DNA from 2 places in the Desulfobacca acetoxidans DSM 11109 genome. Region 1 is predicted to be linked to the other one. Evidence: riboswitches for the same ligand, from Rfam matches in the RefSeq annotation. Region 1 holds a riboswitch; the other holds the start of a gene.
The links. Region 1 has a riboswitch for cyclic di-AMP ahead of DESAC_RS06385 (potassium transporter Kup). Riboswitches for the same ligand answer to the same signal wherever they lie in the genome.
Positions count from the first base shown of each region.

Region 2: another riboswitch for cyclic di-AMP. It lies ahead of DESAC_RS06815 (3D domain-containing protein); the one in region 1 lies ahead of DESAC_RS06385 (potassium transporter Kup).

Region 1 is NC_015388.1:1,469,945-1,480,732, reverse strand. Features, by position in the region: gene DESAC_RS06395 (potassium channel family protein) at 1-205, opposite strand, end outside; gene DESAC_RS06390 (TrkH family potassium uptake protein) at 202-1,605, opposite strand; gene DESAC_RS06385 (potassium transporter Kup) at 1,613-3,583, opposite strand; cyclic di-AMP (ydaO/yuaA leader) riboswitch at 3,642-3,780, opposite strand; gene DESAC_RS06380 (hypothetical protein) at 3,877-4,365, opposite strand; gene pth (aminoacyl-tRNA hydrolase) at 4,558-5,157, opposite strand; gene DESAC_RS06370 (ribose-phosphate diphosphokinase) at 5,419-6,357, opposite strand; gene DESAC_RS15725 (4-(cytidine 5'-diphospho)-2-C-methyl-D-erythritol kinase) at 6,354-7,226, opposite strand; gene DESAC_RS15720 (DUF1844 domain-containing protein) at 7,226-7,663, opposite strand; gene serA (phosphoglycerate dehydrogenase) at 7,724-9,304, opposite strand; gene DESAC_RS06350 (pyridoxal-phosphate-dependent aminotransferase family protein) at 9,308-10,453, opposite strand.
Region 2 is NC_015388.1:1,571,918-1,582,705, reverse strand. Features, by position in the region: gene proB (glutamate 5-kinase) at 1-1,083, opposite strand, end outside; gene cgtA (Obg family GTPase CgtA) at 1,070-2,095, opposite strand; gene rpmA (50S ribosomal protein L27) at 2,107-2,364, opposite strand; gene rplU (50S ribosomal protein L21) at 2,441-2,755, opposite strand; cyclic di-AMP (ydaO/yuaA leader) riboswitch at 3,200-3,341, shown strand; gene DESAC_RS06815 (3D domain-containing protein) at 3,498-3,854, shown strand; gene efp (elongation factor P) at 3,954-4,514, opposite strand; gene DESAC_RS15185 (FtsB family cell division protein) at 4,682-5,119, opposite strand; gene DESAC_RS06800 (UPF0182 family protein) at 5,855-8,482, opposite strand; gene DESAC_RS06795 (HAMP domain-containing sensor histidine kinase) at 8,799-10,628, shown strand.

The DNA.
Region 1 (10,788 bases):
CAAAATCCGCCGTCACCACCTGCTTCAGACTGGCATAATCCCGCGCGTCCACCGCCATGGCCCGTTGCACATCGTCGGCAATGGCATAGACCAAGTCTTCATTTACATCCAAAGCCAGCACTTCACAGCTTTTCGACAGCTCCCGGGCCAGCTCCATACCGAACTGCCCCAACCCGATAACGCAGATATGTTTTTTCCACTTCATCCGATCATAATCCTGCCGCGAGGATAACGAATCATTACATGCCGTTCGGGAATGATCCACATCGCGACGGTGAGAGGCCCGACCCGGCCGATAAACATAGTCAAAATAATCCACAGGCGGCCGACCACGGAGAGTTTTTCGGTCAATCCGGTCGACAACCCCACCGTGCCAAAAGCTGAAATCTGTTCGAAGACCACGTCATGCATACCTACCCCCGGCGCGGTTTCGGTATACAACAATAAAAAGATGCCGAAGATATTCCAGGCCGCAGCCAGGCGGATGAGGATGGTATTGCGCCATAAGATCTCGGGGGGCACCTGCCGGTCTAAAATTTTTACCTCTTGAGAGCCCCGCAGTTTGGAGCGCATCTCGGCCAGCCAGATGGCGAAAGAGGTTGTCTTGATACCTCCGGCGCACGAACCAGGCGAGCCGCCGATAAACATCAACATGATAATCAACATGAGGGAACTCAACGGCAGGGCCCCGCAATTCACCGTGTTGAAACCTGCCGTCCGGGCGGTAACCGACTGGAATAGGGCCCCGGAAACCCTTTCCACCCATCCCACCTCATCTTTGGTTAAACCGAAAAACAATATCCCCAATGTTCCGATAACAATAAGACAACAGGTCATGCGCCAGACCACCCTGGCATGGGTCGACCAGAACCGCGACGGGGTCTGGTCATGGCCTTGATTCCAAACAGGCCGCAACCTCCTCCAGAACTCCAATAAAACCGCATGTCCCAGCCCACCGGCAATGATCAGCAGCATTATCGCCGCCAGGATAATCTGATTATCTCTGAGATCGACCAGGCTATCTTTATAAATGGAAAAACCGGCGTTGCAAAAGGCCGAGATTGAGTGAAAGAGGGCACTGTAGCATGATTGCCCCCAATTGCCGGTCCGCACAAACAACGCCAGGCCGATAACCATCATCCCCACGGCCTCAATGGCAACAGTTGTCATTAAGATGCGGAAAAACAGGTGACGGAAATCAGAGCCAATATCCTGCTGAAAGAAAGAATCGTGCAAGACCATCTGGGATTGGAGTGACAAGCGCCGCCCTAGCATCTGAAAGGTCAGCGCCGCAAAGGTCATGACCCCCAGCCCGCCGGTTTGAATGAGCAGGAGGATCACCACCTGACCAAAGGTGGTGTAGACCGTGCTCGTATCCACCACGATCAGGCCGGTGACGCAGACTGACGACGTAGAAGTGAACAGGGCATTTAAAAAACTTACCTTCCCCGGTTGGTGGCTCCAGGGCAGCCAGAGGAACACCGCTCCCACCCAGATAACCGCGCTAAAACCACTGATCAACAAAAACTGGGGCGATCGCAGGAAGGGCGCAAACCTATTGATGAGTAGGTAGAATGCGGCATTTCGAAAAAATCCACTGCTCATGATAATACTAAATTTCCACCTGGCTGCCCAATTCTACGACCCGACCGGGAGGAATGCCGAAAAAGGTGGAGACGTTCCAGGCGTTGCGGGACAAGAAAGCGAACAGGCCCTTGCGCCAGCGGGCCATCTTGCTGAAGCCGGTGGTAAGCAATGATTCCCTGCCTAAATAGAAGGATGTGGCGAAGATGTCAATATCCAGACCCCGCTCGTTCGCCAAGTCAATGATTTCAGGAACGTTGGGGGTTTCCATAAAGCCGTAGGAAGCTACAATGCGATAGAAACCATGACCCTTGTCGGTTATTTCCAGTCTTTGTTCCGGCAAGACGTAGGGAATATCAGTAGAAAGGATTGAGAGAATAAAAACTCTTTCAGGCAGGGCTTCGGTATGCTTCAAAAGGTGGAGCAAGACAATGGGAGTTCCGGTTGGCGATAAGGCCAGAAAAAAAGCGGTGCCGGGGGTACGCACCAACCTATAGGTAGTAATATCGTACATTAAGACATCAAAAGGGACCTGGGCCTCTTCAAAACGTTTTCGGAGGGCGGCTCGCCCGTCCCGCCAGGTGACCATGACCGTAAAGAGCAAAACCGCAACGCTTACCGCAAACCAACCACCATCCAGGAACTTGAGCAGATTGGCACTAAAAAAGGAGAAATCGAAGCATAGGAAGAGGGCAGCCAACGGCAAGGACTGCCAGAGCGGCCAACCCCAGTTAAAGCGGGTGATGTAATAATAAATAACGGTGCTGATACACATGGTACCGGTCACGGCAATACCGTAAGCGGCAGCTAAGTTGCTGGATTCCTTAAAAGCCAGGGCCAAACCGAGGCAGCCGATCATCATCACCGAGTTGACCCAAGGCATGTAAATCTGCCCCTTGGTTTCTCCCGAGGTGTGGACAATGCGTAACCGGGGGGCGTAGCCGATCTGAATGGCTTGCTGCATCAGCGAAAAGACGCCGGAGATCATGGCCTGGGAGGCAATCACGGTGGCAGTGGTGGCTAGCCCAACCATAGGATACAAAAGCACTTTAGGCACCAGTTCATAAAAGGGATGAACGGCGGCAAGGGGATTTTCCAGCAGGAGGGCAGTTTGGCCGAAATAATTGAGCAGGAGGGCTGGAAACACTAAGGCGATCCAGGAAAGGCGGATAGGACCGCGCCCGAAATGACCCATGTCGGCATACAGCGCCTCACATCCAGTAATACAGAGCACGACGGCACCTAGTACTATGGCGCCATGCAGGCGATTGACCAGAAAGAAGTTTACGGCGTAACGTGGATCCAGGGCCGCCAAAATCCCCGGCGTCCGAAAAACCTGCATGATTCCCAAGAGGCCCAGAGAAATGAACCAGAAGATCATTATGGGACCGAAGATCTTGCCGATCCGCTCCGTCCCCTGGCTCTGTACTAGAAACAGGCCGAACAAGACCCCACAAGAAAGTGGCAGGACAAAAGGTTCGGCCGCCTTGGTAGCTACGTTTAGGCCCTCCATGGCAGAGAGTACCGAGATGACCGGCGTAATCAGGCCTTCACCGCACAACAGGGCGGCGCCAAAAATTGCCAGGAGCACTAGCCGGTTTACCGTACCGGGCGACACACTCTGCTTTCCTTTTCCGAGAAACAGGGCGGCCAGGGCATAAATCCCGCCCTCACCATGGTTGTCGGCCCTCAAAATGAACATGACATATTTTACGGTCACTACCATCGTCAGCGACCAGAAAATTAGGGACATAACCCCTAGAATGTTATCCGGGGAGATGGCCATGGCGTGCTTGCCGTGGAAGCATTCCTTGACGGTGTAGAGCGGACTGGTGCCGATATCGCCATATACCACTCCCATAGCCCCCAGCGCCAGAAGCAGATTTTTCTTTTTATCTAAGCGAGCTTTAGGGCTGTTATGGCCGGAGGGGAAATCGGCGGCTGGTTCTGATGCGGATTGAAACGTCTGCTCCGCTCCTGAAGCGGAAGCCAAACTCATGAGAACTCTCCAAACTATTTTTCCGGGAGGTCACGCCTCCGGGCATCCAGTCCGGAAGGTCTCTCCCCATCGACGCCTACGAGGTTAGCTGCAGGGCTTGGACCGATGAGGTTGTCCTACGCCGGACGGCGATACGCCCCTAATACCCGGTTCCCCCGCACCCATAGTTTGACCATGGATTTCGGCTGTTAGTATAGCTTTTACTATAAGCCAGGCTGCAGTTTTGTCAAGCAGCATTTGAATAACATTTCGGTTAAGAAGAGACCGGAGAGTCGCTTGAAGGGGACAGAAGCCTAGAGTTTCGCCAGCGTTGCTTCCGCCTGCTCCCTTACCTCCGGAAAGGGGGATATCAGAGAGAGCGTACGCAGCTTGCCTTTAAACCCTTGTATCTCGGTCATGGTCTGGGTCGGCGCCAATTGCTGCAGGCGATGCACGGCTTCGACAATCACGGTAGACTCCGGATAATCTAAAAATAACATCAGGGCTCGCCAGTCTTCCGGCAACCCATAGGCCGCCAGAAACTTTGCTGCCAATGCCGAAAAGTGCGGCGTGGCCCGGTGGTCTGCTAGTTCAGCTGCTGCCTTTTTGTATTCCGGCCGCTGCTGTTTGCCTCCGAAAAGCGCTTCCGCCTGTTTGAGGACTTCCCGCCTGATTTTCTCCTCCTGCTTCCGACCTCCCGGCGGCTTTGGCTCTACCCGCCGATGCCGGGAACGATCCCGTATTCGATCAATGGCCCGCCAATCAGGCCGTTCCCGGTCATCATCATTTCTGCCAGAAATCATATCGTGCCTCTTCTGTAAAGATTTTGTAATTAAGTCCCATCCGGAAACTATGGCTGGTCTCCGGTAATATTGCAACTAAATGGAATAATGATGTTTTCACCCCGCTCCCTTATCCTCTCCCCGCAAGCGGGGCGAGGGGATAATTAACTTCCCAGTAAGCGGGGTGAGGCAATACCATGACTTTCCGGATGGCTACGAGCTAGTCGCCGAGCGGTTTTCGGCCGGCGGCATCCAACCATGGAAAAGACTCATAGCCTGGTTGAGGCCGACTTTTAAGACTGCTTCGAGAGCGTCAGCCGTTCGATCTATCATACTGGCATAGGTATCAATTTCGGCCGGATAACAGGGACTGAGCACATAGTTTTCCACCGTTTCACCGTATTGCGGACGGCCTATGCCGACTTTGAGGCGTAAAAATTCGGTGGTATGGATGGTGTTGATAATCGAGGCAACCCCCCGGTGACCGCCAGCGCCTCCCCTGAGGACAAACTTGAGCCTGCCGAGTGGCAGATCCAGATCATCATGGATAATCAGCAAGTCCGCGGCGCTCAACTGAAAAAAAGCCAACAAGCGAAAGACGGCCCGGCCGCTGAGGTTCATATAAGTTTCCGGCTGAGCCAAAACGACCTCCTGGCCGGCCCAGCCCCCCCGACCCCATTGGGCTGAACAAGTATGACGGTTGAGAGATATACCCCATCTCTGGCTGAGGACGTCAATTATTTGAAAACCGACGTTGTGGCGGGTTCTTTTATATCGAAATCCCGGATTTCCTAATCCAATGAAGAGTTGCAAAATCAACCTTCCTTAACTGCCTAGGGTCTTGCCGCACCCGGTTCAGGCCGAATACAAGATTCGCCCCTACGGCTACAGCCCGAATCATCGTTTGACAGTGAGTTGCTCTAACACCGGGTTCACTTTGAGAAGCAGCAAACTTTCGAAGATGGCGGGCCCGGAGGTCCACTCCACCCATCTGGTTAGTTTCGTTTCAAGGTGAATATTGCCAGCTTATCGATGACCACTGCCAACCGGTCGCAATGAACATTCTCTACGTCACTAAATAAATAAAGAGCTTACTGAATCTTGGGCGTGAATCCGCCTGATGGCTTCTCCCAGGAGCGGGGCCACGGAAAGGACTTGGATCTTTTCGCAGGCCTCGGCTTCGGCTGATAGGGGTATGGTATCGGTAACAATGAGGCTGCGCAGAAGGGAGTTTTTGATCGTGGAGATGGAATCTCGCGCCAGCACGGGATGCGTGACGCAGGCGTGGACAGAGCGGGCGCCGTGCCGCACCAGGATTTCCGCCGCCATATGCAACGTTCCCCCCGTATTGACCATATCATCAATAATGACGGTTTCTTTGCCCCAGACATTGCCGATAAGCGTCATAGCGGAAATGGCGGGTCCTTCCCGGCGTTTGTCGATAATCGCCAGGCTGCTTTTCAGACGTCGGGCAAAGGCGCGGGCACGCTCGACCCCGCCGGTGTCGGGCGAGACAATAGCCAGATCGGGAGCAAAATTATTCTTGATATATTCCAATAACACCGGCATCGCGAACAGATGATCCACCGGAATATTGAAAAATCCTTGGATCTGACCGGTATGGAGGTCCATAGTGAGAAGCCTCTGGGTCCCGGCCACGGTAAAGAGATCGGCCACCAACTTGGCCGAGATCGGCATCCGGGGCGCCGTCTTCCGATCCTGGCGGGCATAGGCGTAATACGGCGTCACCGCCGTAATGCAGCCGGCCGAGGCCCGCTTCAGGGCATCCACCATGATCAGCAGCTCCATCAGATTCTCATTAATCGGCGTACAGGTGGGCTGGACGACGAAAACATCTTTACCTCGGACATTTTCCTTGATTTCGACGATAATTTCTCCATCAGAAAAACGACCCACGAGGGCTTCCCCCAGAGGCAGATTCAGATAGCTGCAGATTTTCCCCGCTAAAGGGCGGTTGGCATTGCCCGCAAAAATACTGATCTCGTTCATCAGCCCAAGTCCTTTAAAAAGAGAGACGATGAGGTGGGAGAGAGCCCCAGCGCCGCAGCAGTCCAAAAACCGGTGGCGGTCCGCAGACGTTCGGCAGCCTCAGAAGCCGCCGCCTGATCAGCAAAGATGCCAAAAACCGTGGGACCGCTGCCGGACATCAATACCCCTTCCGCCCCCTCCTGCCACAAGGCCTGCTTCAGGGCAAGCAGATCAGGGTAGCTTGCCATGGCAACTGCCTCTAAATCGTTGTGTAACCAAGCAGCGGGAGGCTGCTCGGGCCAGCAATCCCACCGGGCCTCCGCCGGCGCCACAAACGGCGGTTGCAGCCGGGAATACGCCCAGGCGGTCGATATCTGATAGCCGGGATTCACCAAAACATAGCAATAGGTGGGCAGGACAACCGGAGTCAAGACATCGCCGATACCGCGCCCCCAAGCCGGTCCGTCCAGTAAAAAAAAAGGTACGTCCGCTCCCAGGCGGCGGGCCAGTTGATGGAGCTGACTAGCAGTCAAAGGTTTGCCGCTGATGGCATTCAACCCCTTTAAGACACCGGCGGCATCGCTGCTGCCACCTCCCAGCCCGGCAGCAAGAGGAATGTTTTTTTTTAACCGGATCCGAACCCCGAATCGGCGCGAGACGGCTGCTTGAAAAGCCATCGCCGCCCGCACGGCCAGGTTCCTTTCATCCACAGGTAAATCGGGATGGTCGCACTCTAACCCAATCCCTGCTGCAGCATGGCTGATGGCCAGCTCATCTGTTAAGGTGACGGGCTGCATCAGGGTGATCAGATCATGATAACCATCCGATCTCCGGCCGATGACTTTGAGATAGAGATTGACCTTGGCCGGGCAGTGCAGTGTCAGATGCCGCATCAGGCCCCGCCGGATTTGGTCACTTCCCTCACGTACCGCATCCGCAGATCGTACAAGAGATTGTCAAAGAGGTTTTCTTCTTCGGAAGTTAGATTATTTCTGGTTTTTTCCCTCAAAAGACCTAAAAGATCGATGGTCTGCTTGGCCAGGGACATATCCTTATCGCTCTTGCCGGTTTCGGGATGGGGCGCGTCACCCAGGTGGATAAACACCGACGTTCCCAGAGACATGATAAACGAGGCGAAATTGATCTCCGGCAGGGGCGTCCCGGTTTGAGATTTGGCAGCATCCGCGGGCTTGGCAGCCTCGGCTTCGTACGTGGCGCGCGCCTCCTCCCGCTGGCGGGATTCCTCCCGCAAACGCTCTTTTTCTTCTTCCGACTGCTGGAAAAAACGGCGGTCCTTGACGGTAAAGCCTTTTTCCTCGGTATCGGTCATGACACCCTCCAATGCCAAGGGATGGGAAGAGGAGGAGCCACGGCGTCCTCCTCCTTTGGATTACAGTTCAAGTGGATGAGCCGAGGCCACGTGCGGCAGGGCCCGCACATCAGCCAGACATTCGGGAGTAACCGACGTGTCGGTAGTCAGCAGGATAATGTTCTGCCCCCGCTCTTTTTCCTGACCCACGGTCATCCGGGCGATATTGATCTTGTGGTTGCCGATGGTGGTACCGATGGCGCCGATGACCCCCGGCCTGTCGGTATTGTAAATAAACAGCATGTGGCCTTCGGGCACGGCTTCTAAGCGGAAGGCATTAATGCGGACTAACCGGGGTTCGTAGCGGCCGAAAATGGTGCCTGCCAAAATGTTTTCCTTCTGAGCAGCCCGTACGGTCAGACGTATCAGGGTGGTAAAATCCTCCGCCGACTCCACTTTGGTTTCGGTCAGATGGATTCCCCGATCTTTGGCGATGGCAGGAGCATTGACGTAATTCACTTCGTCCCGCATCACCGGATAGAGCAACCCCTTCATGATGGAGTGCATGAGCGGGGTGGTGTCCAGCTTCGATATTTCACCGATGTACTCGATATTGACGCTGTCGATCGGGCCCTCGGCGATCTGGGCCTGAAAGGCGCCTAACGCCTCCGCCAACGTTAGGTAGGGCCGGAGTTGATTCAATACCTCTCCGCTCACCGAAGGGGCATTGACCGCATTTTTGACCGTACCGTTGAGCAGATAATCCACCATCTGCTCGGCAATGGCCACCGCCACGTTTTCCTGAGCCTCTTCGGTGGAGGCGCCCAGATGCGGGGTACAGACAACGTTGCCCATCAACAGCAGCGGTGAACCCACCGGCGGTTCCTGTTCGAAGACGTCCAACGCCGCCCCGGCGACGATGCCTTCCTCGAGGGCCTCTTTGAGGGCTTCCTCATCAATCAGCCCACCTCGGGCGCAGTTGATAAGCATCACCCCCCGTTTCATCTTGCGGAAGGCCTCCCGGCTGATAATGTGGGCGGTGTCCTTGGTTTTCGGGGTGTGCAGGGTGATAAAATCAGACCGGGCAAAAAGCTCATCCAGAGTAACCAACTCTACCCCGCACGAGGTCACCATCTCTTTCTTGACGAAAGGATCATACCCCAGGATGCGCATCTTCAGTCCCTGCGCCCGGCCAGCCACCACCGTGCCGATCCGGCCCAAACCGATAATGCCGAGAGTTTTATTATACACCTCCCGACCCTGAAACCGCTTCTTTTCCCAACGCCCCTCCCGCATGGAATGGGCGGCCTGGGGGATATTGCGCGCCAGGGCCAGCATCATGGAGATGGCATGTTCACCGGTGGTAACGGTGTTGCCGCCGGGGGTGTTCATGACCACGATACCCCGTTTGGTGGCTTCGGGAATATTGACATTGTCCAGACCGGTGCCGGCCCGCCCCACCACTTTGAGGCGACTGGCAACCTCCAATACCTTATCGGTCACTTTGGTGGCGCTGCGGATGACCAGGCCGTCCACATCCTGAACTACTTCCATGAACTCTTCCGGTGGCATACCCGGACGATTGATAACTTCGATATTGGGAGCCTGCTCGAAGATGGCCACCCCATGAGCATGAAGGTTGTCGCTGATCAGAACTTTCATGGCTTAGGCTCCCCCGAACAATACTTCCTCCGCCGCCTTAACCCCGGCGCCGTAAGGAGCTTTATACCCTAATTCATTCAATACCACTTCCAGGGCGGCAATAATCATGACGATATCAAAATTGCCGATATACCCCATATGGGCAATCCGGAAAATCTTGCCCTTGGCTTCGGCCTGCCCGCCGGCAATCATAATGCCATATTTATCCCGCAGCAATTTTACGACGTCCTGACCGTCGACGCCGGCCGGCGCCCTGACCGCGGTCAGGGCGTCGGAAGCACCTTCCTGACTGAACAGTTCCAACCCCAGAGCCTTGACGGCAGCTTTGGTAGCCTTGGACATCAGTTGATGTTCGGCAAAGATCTTCTCGAGAGTGGCTTCCTTGAAATACCGTAAGACATCGCGCAAACCCATAACCAACGAGACCGCCGAGGTATAGGCGCCGGTGTTTTTCTGGATGTTCTTCAGTTCCTTGGAGAAATTGAAATAATATTTGTTGCACGTGGCGGTCTTGGTAAATTCCCAGGCCTTTTCGGACAGACAGGCAAAGGCCAATCCCGGAGGCAGCATCATAGCCTTCTGCGACCCGGCCACCATGATGTCTATCCCCCAGGCGTCCATCGGCAGCTCAAAAGCTCCTAAAGCACTGATGGCATCCACCAGGAGCAGGGTGCCAGGCAAGGACTTGGTAAGCTCAGCCAGCTCCTTTACCGGATGATTAACGCCGGTGGAGGTTTCATGGGCCTGAATGCAGACGGCCTTAATAGCCGGGTTGGCCTTCAGTTTGGCAGCGACGTCAGCCACCTGCACCGCCCTGCCCCACTCCACATCGATGGCCTCGAAATTGACCCCATAGGCGGCGCAGATCTCGCCCCAACGCTCGCCAAACTTGCCGCCCCGCACCACTAAGGCGGTATCACCCGGAGAAAGGGTGTTGGTAATAGCTCCTTCCATAGCCCCGGTACCGGTAGAGGCCAAGATTAAGACTTCCTGTTTTGTCTGAAATAAATACTTCAGACCCACCCGGCATTCCGCCACTACCTCGGCAAACTGCGGCGAACGGTGGTGAATGATGGGCGTGGCCATGGCAAGCAGGGTTTCCGGAGACACCGGAGTGGGCCCGGGCGCTAAGAGATAATGTTTCTTCATCTTACTTATTTTCCTTTAAAAAGTGTATTTTGGCCCCACGACGCGGGGAAATGGTAAGCCTCGGCTATTCTAAAATTTAAAAAGTTATTTTATTATCCCCGCAACCTCTTGTCAATAAACTTGTGAAAAATATCTTATAGCTTCTGTTCTGCTCTTGATCATTGCCATATTTTTTATATCGTGAGATAGTTGCCATAGCCAACTTAGGCCAGCCGAACATTGATCTTTAGTAACACTTCAGTTGTTTGGGGCGAATACCAGATTCGCCCCTACAGACGGGTCTGTCGATGCTGTGGTGCTGTAGGGTGGGCACCGTCAACCATGTTCCTGATCTA
Region 2 (10,788 bases), 100 kb from region 1:
CTGAATGTTGCAGGTCTGCAGACCCTTAATACAGGCTATGTCACTGGCAGAATAATTGCTGAGCCCGATGCCGATGACCTCCCCGCCCCGGTCCAAGAGACGAACCGCCGCTCCGGCACTGAAGCGGCCGTTGACCCCGATAATCCCAGCCGGCAACAGGCTCTTCCCCTGATACCGCAAAACCTGCCGGGCGCCATCGTCCACGACAATTTCCCCGGCCGGATTAGTAGTGTAAGCCAGCCAGTATTGCCGGCTGCTCAATTTGGCGGCGGGCGACAAAAATAAGGTCCCTTCTTCGGCTCCATCAAACAGCCGTTGGATAATGCGCGGCTTCAAGCCGTGGGCAATGATGGTGGGAATGCCGACGCTGGCGGCTTTTTTGGCCGCCTGAATCTTGCTGAACATCCCTCCGGAACCGATGATACCAGGTTGGCGACTGGCAGCGCGCTCCAACCGGAGATCGATTTTTTCGACCAGCGGAATTAATTTGGCCTCCGGGTGTAAGCGGGGATCCTGATCGTACAACCCATCGATATCCGTTAAAATGATCAAAAGACCGGCTTGAACGACGCTGCTGATCAGGGCCGAAAGATTATCGTTGTCCCCGAATTGAATCTCCTCTACTACCACCGTATCATTTTCGTTAATAACCGGCAGCACCTTCCAATTTAACAGGGTAAAGAGAGTGTTGCGGGCATTTAGATAGCGGCGCCGATTGGCCAGATCATTGCGGGTCAAGAGGATCTGCGCCACCTTGACACCGTGGCGGGCAAAGGCCTGCTCGTATTTTTGCATCAGCGTGGTCTGACCGATAGCAGCCACCGCCTGTTTCTGCGGGATTGACCTGGGCTTGGCCGTCAGACCGATCTTCTTGAAACCGGCGGCAATGGCACCTGAGGATACCAAGACAACCTCACGCCCTTCCCGGAGCAGGTGCGCCATAGTATCGGTCAATTCATCGATGGCCGCCTGATTCAAACCCTCAGCGGTAGTCATCACCGCACTGCCCACCTTGATGACCACCCTCCGGGTTCGGGCAATAATCTGACTTTGGAGAAGTTTCCTTTGACTAGGCTGCAACATCAGAAAGAGTTTCTAACTGGCACCAGATCATTTCTTCCAGACGCGCCACGCCCTGACCGGTGAGCGCCGAAAGGGCCAAACAGGGCCAACCGCACCGTTGTAAGGCGGCAATAACTGCCGGCAGCGGGAAATCTTGAGACAACAGATCGATTTTATTCAGGACCACCAGATACTTTTTGAGGAGCAGCTGAGGATCATACGTTCCCAGCTCTTTACGAATGAGCTCTACCGGAGCGCAGGGCGCCGTCGGGTCCAGCACGGAAGCATCCACCACCTGCAGGAGCAGGCGAGTACGCTGCACATGCCGCAGGAAACGGTCGCCTAGACCTTTGCCCAAATGGGCCCCGGTAATAAGTCCCGGAATATCGGCCACAATGATGGAATCATGTTCTTCATGCTGGATGACGCCTAAGTTGGGTTCTAAAGTAGAGAAAGGATGGCTCGAGCCACGGGCCTTGGAGGCCGTCAGCCTGGCAAGAAGCGTCGTCTTACCGGCATTGGGAGACCCGATGAGACCGACGTCAGCCAAAAGGTGTAATTCCAAGCGGAGCTGGCGCTGCTGCCCCGGCTCGCCTGATTGGGCAAAACGCGGCGAACGCAATCGAGAAGAACCGAAATGAGCATTACCTTTCCCCCCCCGTCCGCCTTGAGCCACTACGACGGTATCAGGCACTTTGACCAAATCCGCCAATAATTGCCCGCTGCCAGCATCGAGCACCATAGTACCGGGAGGGACAGGAATTTCCAAGTTGGCCCCATGTGCCCCTTTTTTTAACTGACCGCGGCCAGATTCGCCTTTTTGGGCCCGAAAGTGACGTTGATGGCGGAAATTGGCTAACGTCCGCAGCGAACTGCAGGCTACCAGGATGACATCGCCACCATCACCCCCATCACCCCCGTCCGGCGCTCCTCTAGGTTGAAAACGCCGCCGCTGAAAACTCACACAACCAGCACCGCCGCACCCGGCCTCAACAACGATATCGGCTTCATCGGCAAAGCGCCGTTGCGGCACGCTGTTCCCCTTTACGGTGTCGGATAGACGCTGACCCTTTTCCGGTTGCGGCCAAAAGCCTCGTAGGCTACCACCCCGGTAACCTTGGCAAACAGAGTGTAATCCCTGCCCATACCGACATTCTCTCCCGGATGAATACGGGTGCCCAATTGGCGAACCAAAATATTGCCGGCCTGGACCATTTGACCGCTAAAACGCTTGACGCCACGCCTCTGCCCATGACTGTCACGGCCGTTGCGGGAACTACCGCCGGCTTTTTTATGTGCCAAGACTATACCCTCCTCTCATAGTACGCTCGGTAGCCACGCCGCCATTACCCGACGACCGCTCCCACAGGACGCACTATTATGCTAACCTGATCTCTTTAACCTGCAAGGCGGTGTATTGCTGCCGATGTCCCTGTAAGCGCCGATAATCCTTGCGTCTCTTCTTCTTGAAGACCAGAATTTTTCTGGCCCGGCCCTGACGTAGGATCTGACCCCTAATGAAGGCGCCGTCAATCAGGGGCCGCCCTACTTGAAATTCATCCTCGGCCGCTACCAAAAGGACCTGGTCCAACGTGATATCGTCCCCTACTTCTCCTGCCAGACGCTCTACACGCAGCACGTCGCCGGGTTGCACCCGATACTGTTTCCCGCCGGTTTGAACGATTGCGTACACATTACCCTCCTCTAACATCAACAGGTTAATATAAATATTATTTTATCTACATGTCAAGTTTAAAGTTAATAATGCCGATACCATGAACATGTCTGGATCATACCCGGCAGACTGGCATAAGCCGGTCAAGACCCAGGAAAAATATTCTTACCATTAAAGGCAAAAATACTCGGCCCTGAGCCTGCTTGATGAGGCCGACATCTCCATACTTTGGAGAGGTTAACCTATTCATATTGCTCTGGATAAAGCAGATACGCCTACATTATCACATACTGAACCAAGTGCATAATACAAGGTGCCGATTTCTCCTCAATGAACATAATTTCTATATATTATCTAAAGGTTATGAGAATCAGGCCACTTTTTTGTTGACAATTATTGTGAAATGGGATACAAGGTAGGGCAATCTAAACAGTCATGATAAGTAACGCTGGTTGGAGGACCAAAAATAGTTAGCCGAATCTCTCATTCAGGGGAGAGCGGGGGAACCACATATATGGGTGAATCCCCAGCCTGTAAAGGCGGGGAGGGGCATGCTTTAGCTCTAACCTATAAGCTAACCACGTAGGCATTAAAGCAAGCTATTGAGGCGATCCACCGCGGGATCCTCGATTCATTCTCGTCCCGGCAACTTCCTTCTAAACCAGCACCCCCATTGTACCTATTCTGGGGGAAATGTCCCCAAGAATCGGGAGGAAGAGTATTCCTAAAAATTGAGCAGGGGTCAATTCGGAGGTAACCAATGAGAAAGATTATACTATTATCATTATTGGGTATATGTCTAGCGGTTTTTTCCGCTCCCCAACCCACAGTTTCTCTCACTATGGCGGTAGTCAAGGTAACAGCCTATTCCCACACCGGTAGAACGGCTTCCGGCGTGCGCGTGCAACCCGGCGTAGTTGCTCTCAGCCGCGATCTAGAGCGAACCCTCGATATGCAATTTGGCGAAAAAGTCAACTTGGAAGGTTTAGGAACCTTTACCTTCCATGACCGGATGGCGCGCTCTAAAAGGCAACAGGCTGACATCTGGTTTAAATCCCGTTCCAAGGCCGCTCGCTTCGGAGTGAAACGCAATATTTTACTCGTGAAAATGGTATAATGGGCGCGAACCTGGTAATCGCCTAATCCTGTTAGGCAGCTACTGCTTATCATTTCTAGAACACCGATAGGTGCGGCTCTTTGAGTGTAGCAGGGTGAATTATTTTAGACGCTCTACATAGGAGCCGGTGCGGGTATCCACCTTCAGGCGGTCCCCCACCTCTATGAACAAAGGCACCTGAATGACGGCGCCGGTTTCCATGGTGGCCGGTTTGTTGCCACCGCTGGCGGTGTCTCCCCGAAACCCGGGTTCGGTATGGCTCACCGTCAGCTCTACAAAAGTGGGCAATTCAACAGTTATGGGTTGGTTCTTGTAATAGATCACCTTGAGGTTTAAATTGTCCTGCAAAAAACCTTTGCCGTCACCCAATTGATCGGCGGTGAGCCAGATCTGTTCATATGTCTCGTTGTCCATAAAGCAGAAACGATCTTCTTCGCGATACAGATACTGCATATCTTTTTCCTGCAGGTCCGGCCGCTCGACTTTTTCTCCGGAGCGAAAGGTTTGGTCAACAACCCGACCATTGACCAAGTTTTTCAGCTTGGTGCGGACGAAGGCCCCACCCTTGCCAGGTTTGACATGCTGAAAATCAGCGATAAGGTAAGGTGTTCCCTCCCATTCGATCTTTAATCCCTTGCGAAAATCTGCCGTAGAATACATGATACCTCTTTCAATCCCGATGGTTTAGTGAAAAATATTAGGAGACTTGCAGCTTTCAGCTAATACAATACGCCGGGGAGTAGATTCACAATCTGGATGGATGATCGGTTATTCCCATCGTCGTAAGTTACCTCAATCAGCTTGCGGCTGAACTCCGAATTTCTAGATCAACGGCCGGTCCGTTTGCTTCTGGCCGTAGGATTGGGTGGGGGACCTAAGGCAGGCGCCTGGGTAACTTTCGGACCAGAACCCACCTCCGGTGCTAATTGATAGATCACTTCATTTTTCTTGATAAAATTAAGCTCTTTCCGGATTGTATCTTCGATAAATTCCCGATCGTTCTGTAAGCGATCGATAGTCTTCACCAGACGCTCATTTTCGTCTTTCAGACTGAGATTCGCCTGAAACAGACGCTCCCTCTCCTGCCGCAACTGATACAAATGATAGAGCCCTTTGTTACCGAAAAGCAATGTAGCTCCGAGAGCCAGGCCGAGGAGCGCCAACAGAACCCAGTAAAGCCTCCCTCCTGAAATCTTCTCCATGGGACTCGGGTTAGATCCACCGACAGGCGACTTGGACCCTCTCTTGGCATGCGGCAAGGCCATGGTTTATCCGTTAAACCGTTATAAATTGAGACTGCTGCGACAATCTAGGCTGAAAAGGCACGCACACCCCATTTCAACAGACAAAATCGGCTATTCGTACTACACCCTGCCCTAAGGTCTGGAAAATCAAAAGTTATTATAATTACTTATAAGTGCACATGTTCTCAAGAACACAACGAAGCATAAAAACAGAATCGGTGCGGCTGCTCACAATAATGTTTTTGCTGCTCACGGCTCACGGCTCACTGTTTTTATATAAGTTCACATGTTCTGCCGAACACAACGAAGCATAAAAACAGAATCGTGGCGGCTGCTCACAATAATGTTTTTGCTGCTCACGGCTCACGGCTCACGGCTCACTGTTTTTATACAAGTTACTCGCAAACCATGAAAATAAGACCGCAACGATCTGCTGATGTTGATCCGTTCAACTCGAACCTTGCAACTCGAAACTTATCTCCTAAATAAAATATATCATCACCTTAAGCTTCCAGTTCATGTATCGTCCGAGCTGAAAATTAAACCCTTTTCTAGATAATAATCGCAGAAAGAGGCGGCTGAGGTCAATCAAAATCTGCTCTTAGTGTTCAGATTTTGGGTTAAAATTTAGGAAGTTGCAATACTGCCAGCACCCGCATCCAGAATTTGCTCTCTTCGGCTGACTCATAAGTGGACGTTCGATCCTTGAAACTGAAGGATATCGGAGAATTTTAGCCGTCCGGATAAAACATTGGCTCACCGGGATGGCGGCTTCTCCTCCCCGTTGGGAACCTCACCGGCCTCAGGAATACCGGGTTTTAGCCGCCTCCTGATTCTCTCTGATTGGGCCTGAAACCGCTCATTTAAGATCTCAAATCCTTCTTCCAGGGATGGGGCCATCACCACGGTTTCGCCTTTGCAAACCAAAAGTCTTTTCAATTGCGGAATCTTCAATTTGCCCGCAGCCTTGAGATAAACCGGCTGGATATAGACAATAGATCCATCTACCGGCAGAACAACTATATTTCCCCGCTCCACTTGCGATCCCATCTGGTTCCAGAGGGTGAATTGCTCGGCTACCCTGGTGTCCTGATTAATCATGGCATCCACCTGGGAAGGTCCATGTATCAGAGACCCCCTGGGGAAGCTATAGATAATGATCTTGCCGTAGTTTGGCTCGTCGCAGCCCACTACACACAGCGACCTCAGGTTGGCCCTGGCTTTGGGTGTCATGGGGCAGAGCAGCAGGAAATCCATCCGCCGGGGATCGATGATATTGAGGCTGAGGTAGTAGGGGTTCATTCTCCTGAGTCTGCTGCCCATCCCTGCTTCCGGAAACTCCCACATATCCTCCTGTTTGTAGAATTCTTCCACGTCATATTGATGGTACTTGCTGTAAACGCCCATTTGGACGTCGAAAAAATCTTTTGGATAGCGGACATGCCCCTTTAGCCCTTCCGGCAGCTCCTCCAGGTTTTTCAACAGGCCCGGATAAATGCGCCGATAAGCCTGAATGACTGGATCTTGCGGGTCGGCGACATAGTAATCCACACTTCCGTCATAGGCATCGATTACGATCTTGACAGAATTGCGGATGTAGTTAAATCCCGACTCACATGGTTGGGCTCCGGGATAGCGGTCAGAGGTGATATAGGCATCTTGCAGCCAAAACAATCCCTTCGGCGTCACTACCACATACGGATCCTTATCCATAGTAAAGAAAGGCGTCAGGGCCTTGACCCGCTCTACAATGTTGCGTCGAAAGAGCATCCGGCTGTCACGGTTGGTCTTCGTAGTAAAGAAAATATCTTTCTCGCCAAAATAGAGCGCAAAAATCAGCTTGCGGAAGAGATTCGATACCTGCACGTCTCCCTTGCCAAGGTAATTGACTATCGAAATTGTGTCCGCGGTCGGATAACCCATCTCACCGCTATCATTGGGAGCAATAGCCGGGCCGTATTTTGCCCTGCCGTAATAGATGGCGGGTTCGTCTATCTGAAAGCCGTAGGCCGACGTCGGCGGAATTCCTTGAATGAACCAGGTCATAGGTTCATCCCCGGCCTGGGCCGCCGGAACCATGACCACGCCGCAGCCATGGGTATATTTCAGCCGCTCATTTACCCAATTTCGGGCGCCCTCGGGCAGTTCTTGCAGATTCAGCTCCCGAGCAGCCAGAAACACCTGTTGATGCAGGCCGTTGACATTATACCGATCCACACTCACGCCGGTAAAATCATAGTAGGTCCGCAGTTGTTCCAGTTGTTCAAAGACGTCTCCGAGCACTTCCTTATCCCACACCGGAATATTCCTCAGATTGGCCTTGATCTGGGGCGCTTTATCGTCCCAGGGAAGATCATCCAGGGAAAATTCCCGGATTTCCACCTCGTGCAAATTGTAGGCCCTCAGAGTTGCAGCAATATTTTTTTCAATAAAATCTTTCTCACGACTGATCTCATTCGGTTTGACAATATATTTTTGCACAGCATTGGAGAGCGACTGGGAATACCGGGCTCCCAGGGCCAATACTAGAATGATGCCAGCCACCGCCAGAGGTTTCAGACCCCGGCGCGTATGGATGTAGTAGAGCAGACAACAGACTAAACCGATAAGCCCAGCCAGAGAAATATATATCAGGGGCAAAATCACCCGCATCTCAACAAAACCGGGGCCATAAAAGAGAGGGGCGTGGTTTGTCTCGTAAAGCAGTTCATAGCGTTGCAGAAATAACTTCCAGGCAGCCAGGCCGAAGAGCAGGCATAGCAAGAGACTTAGATGAATCCTGGCACCCTTTGGCAGATGCAGTTCCTGTCTGGCCAGCAGGCGGCGCTCCAGCCAATACAGGAGCAACAGGCCGCTGGTAAGGAGTAGCAGCGCCACCAACATCTCATTCAATAAAAGCTGATATATTGGGAGAGAAAAGAAATAATAGCTGATATCCACGCCAAAGTACGGGTCTTGAAACCCTGCGGGTTGGCTAAAGACATATAACAGGGCGGCATCCCATTTTTTATAGAGCGGCCAGGCCACCAGCACAGCCAGAGCTAAACTGAAAGGTCCATAGACCCTCAGAGAACCGACGCGGAAGTGGCGGACCAGTTCCCGGTACTTCGATCTTGCCTGATCAGTGGGCATCGGCGGCTCCACATTGCCTAAGTATCTCGAGCCGATCCAGAAATTAAGGAAGAAGGTACAAAAGAACAGCAGAGTGAAAGCAGCAAAAATAAGATATTGGTAACCCAGGCGCAACCAGAAATACTTTTCATACCCCAGAGAACGGAACCACCACAAATCCACCATGAATTCGGTAAACAGCACGGCAAAAAGAAAATAACCCACCACGAAAAGCAACCCACCGATCAGTAGTGTCAAAAGCCACCGCTTCAATCGCTGCATTATACCTTCTCTCCTTGCCTCATCCTGCTTCAGTTCTGCAATCGGTTTAACCCCGTTTAACCATACGGCAATGTTATATTGTATTGCACGCACGTCCGCAAGACAATTTCAAATCCGAAAATTAAGCTGCATTCCCATGAAAAATTTTGCTATTTTGATATATTGAACCAGGTTAAGGGGCCGCCAATAGTTGGGACGCCCACCAAGGGCCGTCCCTATAGAGATTATTTTCATGGTTTGCGGGTGATTTATCGGTTATGACAATTAGGTATAATAATGCGTCAGCGACATTTTGGTTGTGAAGTCTATGTTTATCAAAAATAAAGTTGGCATGAAATTAATGGGGGTCAACCTGGCCTCCCTGTTGTTCGCCCTGATCGGCCTGTTAATCGTTATCCAATACCTGGCGGCGGAACAGATCTTAACCTGGCACCGCCAACAGGTGGAGTTGGTGGCCAGCCTGGTATTGGCCGATTATCGCGGCAAAAACCAGCGGGTGGTGCAGTACGCCGACATTCTGGCCAACAATGTTAATTATGGCGAGCTCCTCTATTACAATGAGATCGAGAAACTGGCCCGGTTGGCCAGCCATCAGATGCGGGAGGTGGGCCTGAATATTCTCACCATCACTGACCGACGGGGGGTTATTGCAGTGCGGGTGCATGCTCCGCGCGCCATCGGGGTTGACATCTCCGGCAACCCGCTGATCAAAGCGGCCCTGAAAGGCAAGCGCAGCAGCCGCATGACCCAGTGGAAAGATAGCATTTCCCTGAGTGCCGCGGCTCCACTCTATTACAATGATGAGGTGGTGGGAGTAGTGCTCACCGGCATGTTAGTAGACAAAAGTTTTGTGGAATCCCTCTCCCAAGGCACCGGAGCTGAAGTAGCCATCTTCTTCGCTGATCATCCAGTAGTCAATTCTTTTAAGGACCTGCCCGAATCCGCCTTCCAGGTTTTGAAATTCGGCAAAAATAGAGCTGCGGTAGGATTAGACCGGATCCAGAGCCTCGTTTTAGGCAATAAGAAATATACGCTTAACTTTTTGCCCTTGGAACAGGAAGAACAACCCTGGGAAAACCTCTTGGTCGTCGGAGTGAGCCAGGACCAGGTGAACGCCGCCGAAAGGGCCCTGCACCTGGTTATCTTCAGCGTCGGCGGGGGTGCTGCCCTGGTTGGCCTCTCCCTCAGTTTCCTGCTTTCGTTAGGTATGCGCCGCCAGATCTTTCATCTGGCCGAGGGCACTCGCCGGGCGGCGCAGGAGGAATTGGCCGGTGATATCCCGGTTACCAACCGGGATGAACTAGGAGAATTGGCCGAGTCCTTCAACGCCATGACCCGGGCCCTGCGGGAAAAAACCCGCCTCCTGCAGGAAGAACGGGATCGCATTGCGGCCAATGCCGATTTCCTTTCAATGATCGTCCATGATATTAAGGCCCCCCTCACCGGCGTGCGGCTGACCATCGAAACCTTGCAGGATGAATCGCTTCCTCCCGAGATCAGCCATAAATTGCAGGGCATTATTGAAAGCAGTGAGGCGCTGTTGTTACACCTGCACAACGTTTTAGACATCTCCCGCTATGAATCAGGCCAACTAAAACTCCAACCCGAAGAAGTATATTTGGACTTCACTATTCAGCGGCTTATCAATCAATATTCCAACATGGCCAACAATCAAGGGATTACCTTGCAGGCACTGATACCGCCCACCCTGCCGCCGGTGTGGGCTGATGAACGCTACCTCGAAAGGGTGTTGTTCAACCTCATCGCCAACGCCCTGGAGGCCACTTCACCCGGCGGCCGGATAGAGATTGCCGCCCGGTCCCTGACTCTGGATAACGGCGCCGCCGCCGTCGAAATCATCGTCGGCGATACCGGCTGTGGTCTAGACCCGGATGACCTTAAAAATCTATTCCAGAAATATCCCGGGCGAGGAAGCTACAGTCGCAAACACCGCGCCGGCGGCTCCGGTTTGGGACTCTATATCTGCAAGACCATCGTGGAGGCTCACCACGGTCAGATCTGGGCCGAAAGCCAGCCCGGTCAGGGAATGAAAATGCATCTGGTGCTGCCTTGCGGAGATATCACCGGATCAGACCAATCTCTGCCACCAGACTCCCAGATTGAAGACAATCTCTAAACCGACGCCGCTTTCTTGTCAAAAAGATAGGGAATTCCGGGAAAATTAATCCCTAATATTTAATGCATTATAACCGAAAGGATTGTAACCTCTCTTAATCTCTCGCTGTTTTGACGCGCCCTGGCCTTTTCTCTTGTATGGCATCTTGCTTGCAGAGAAA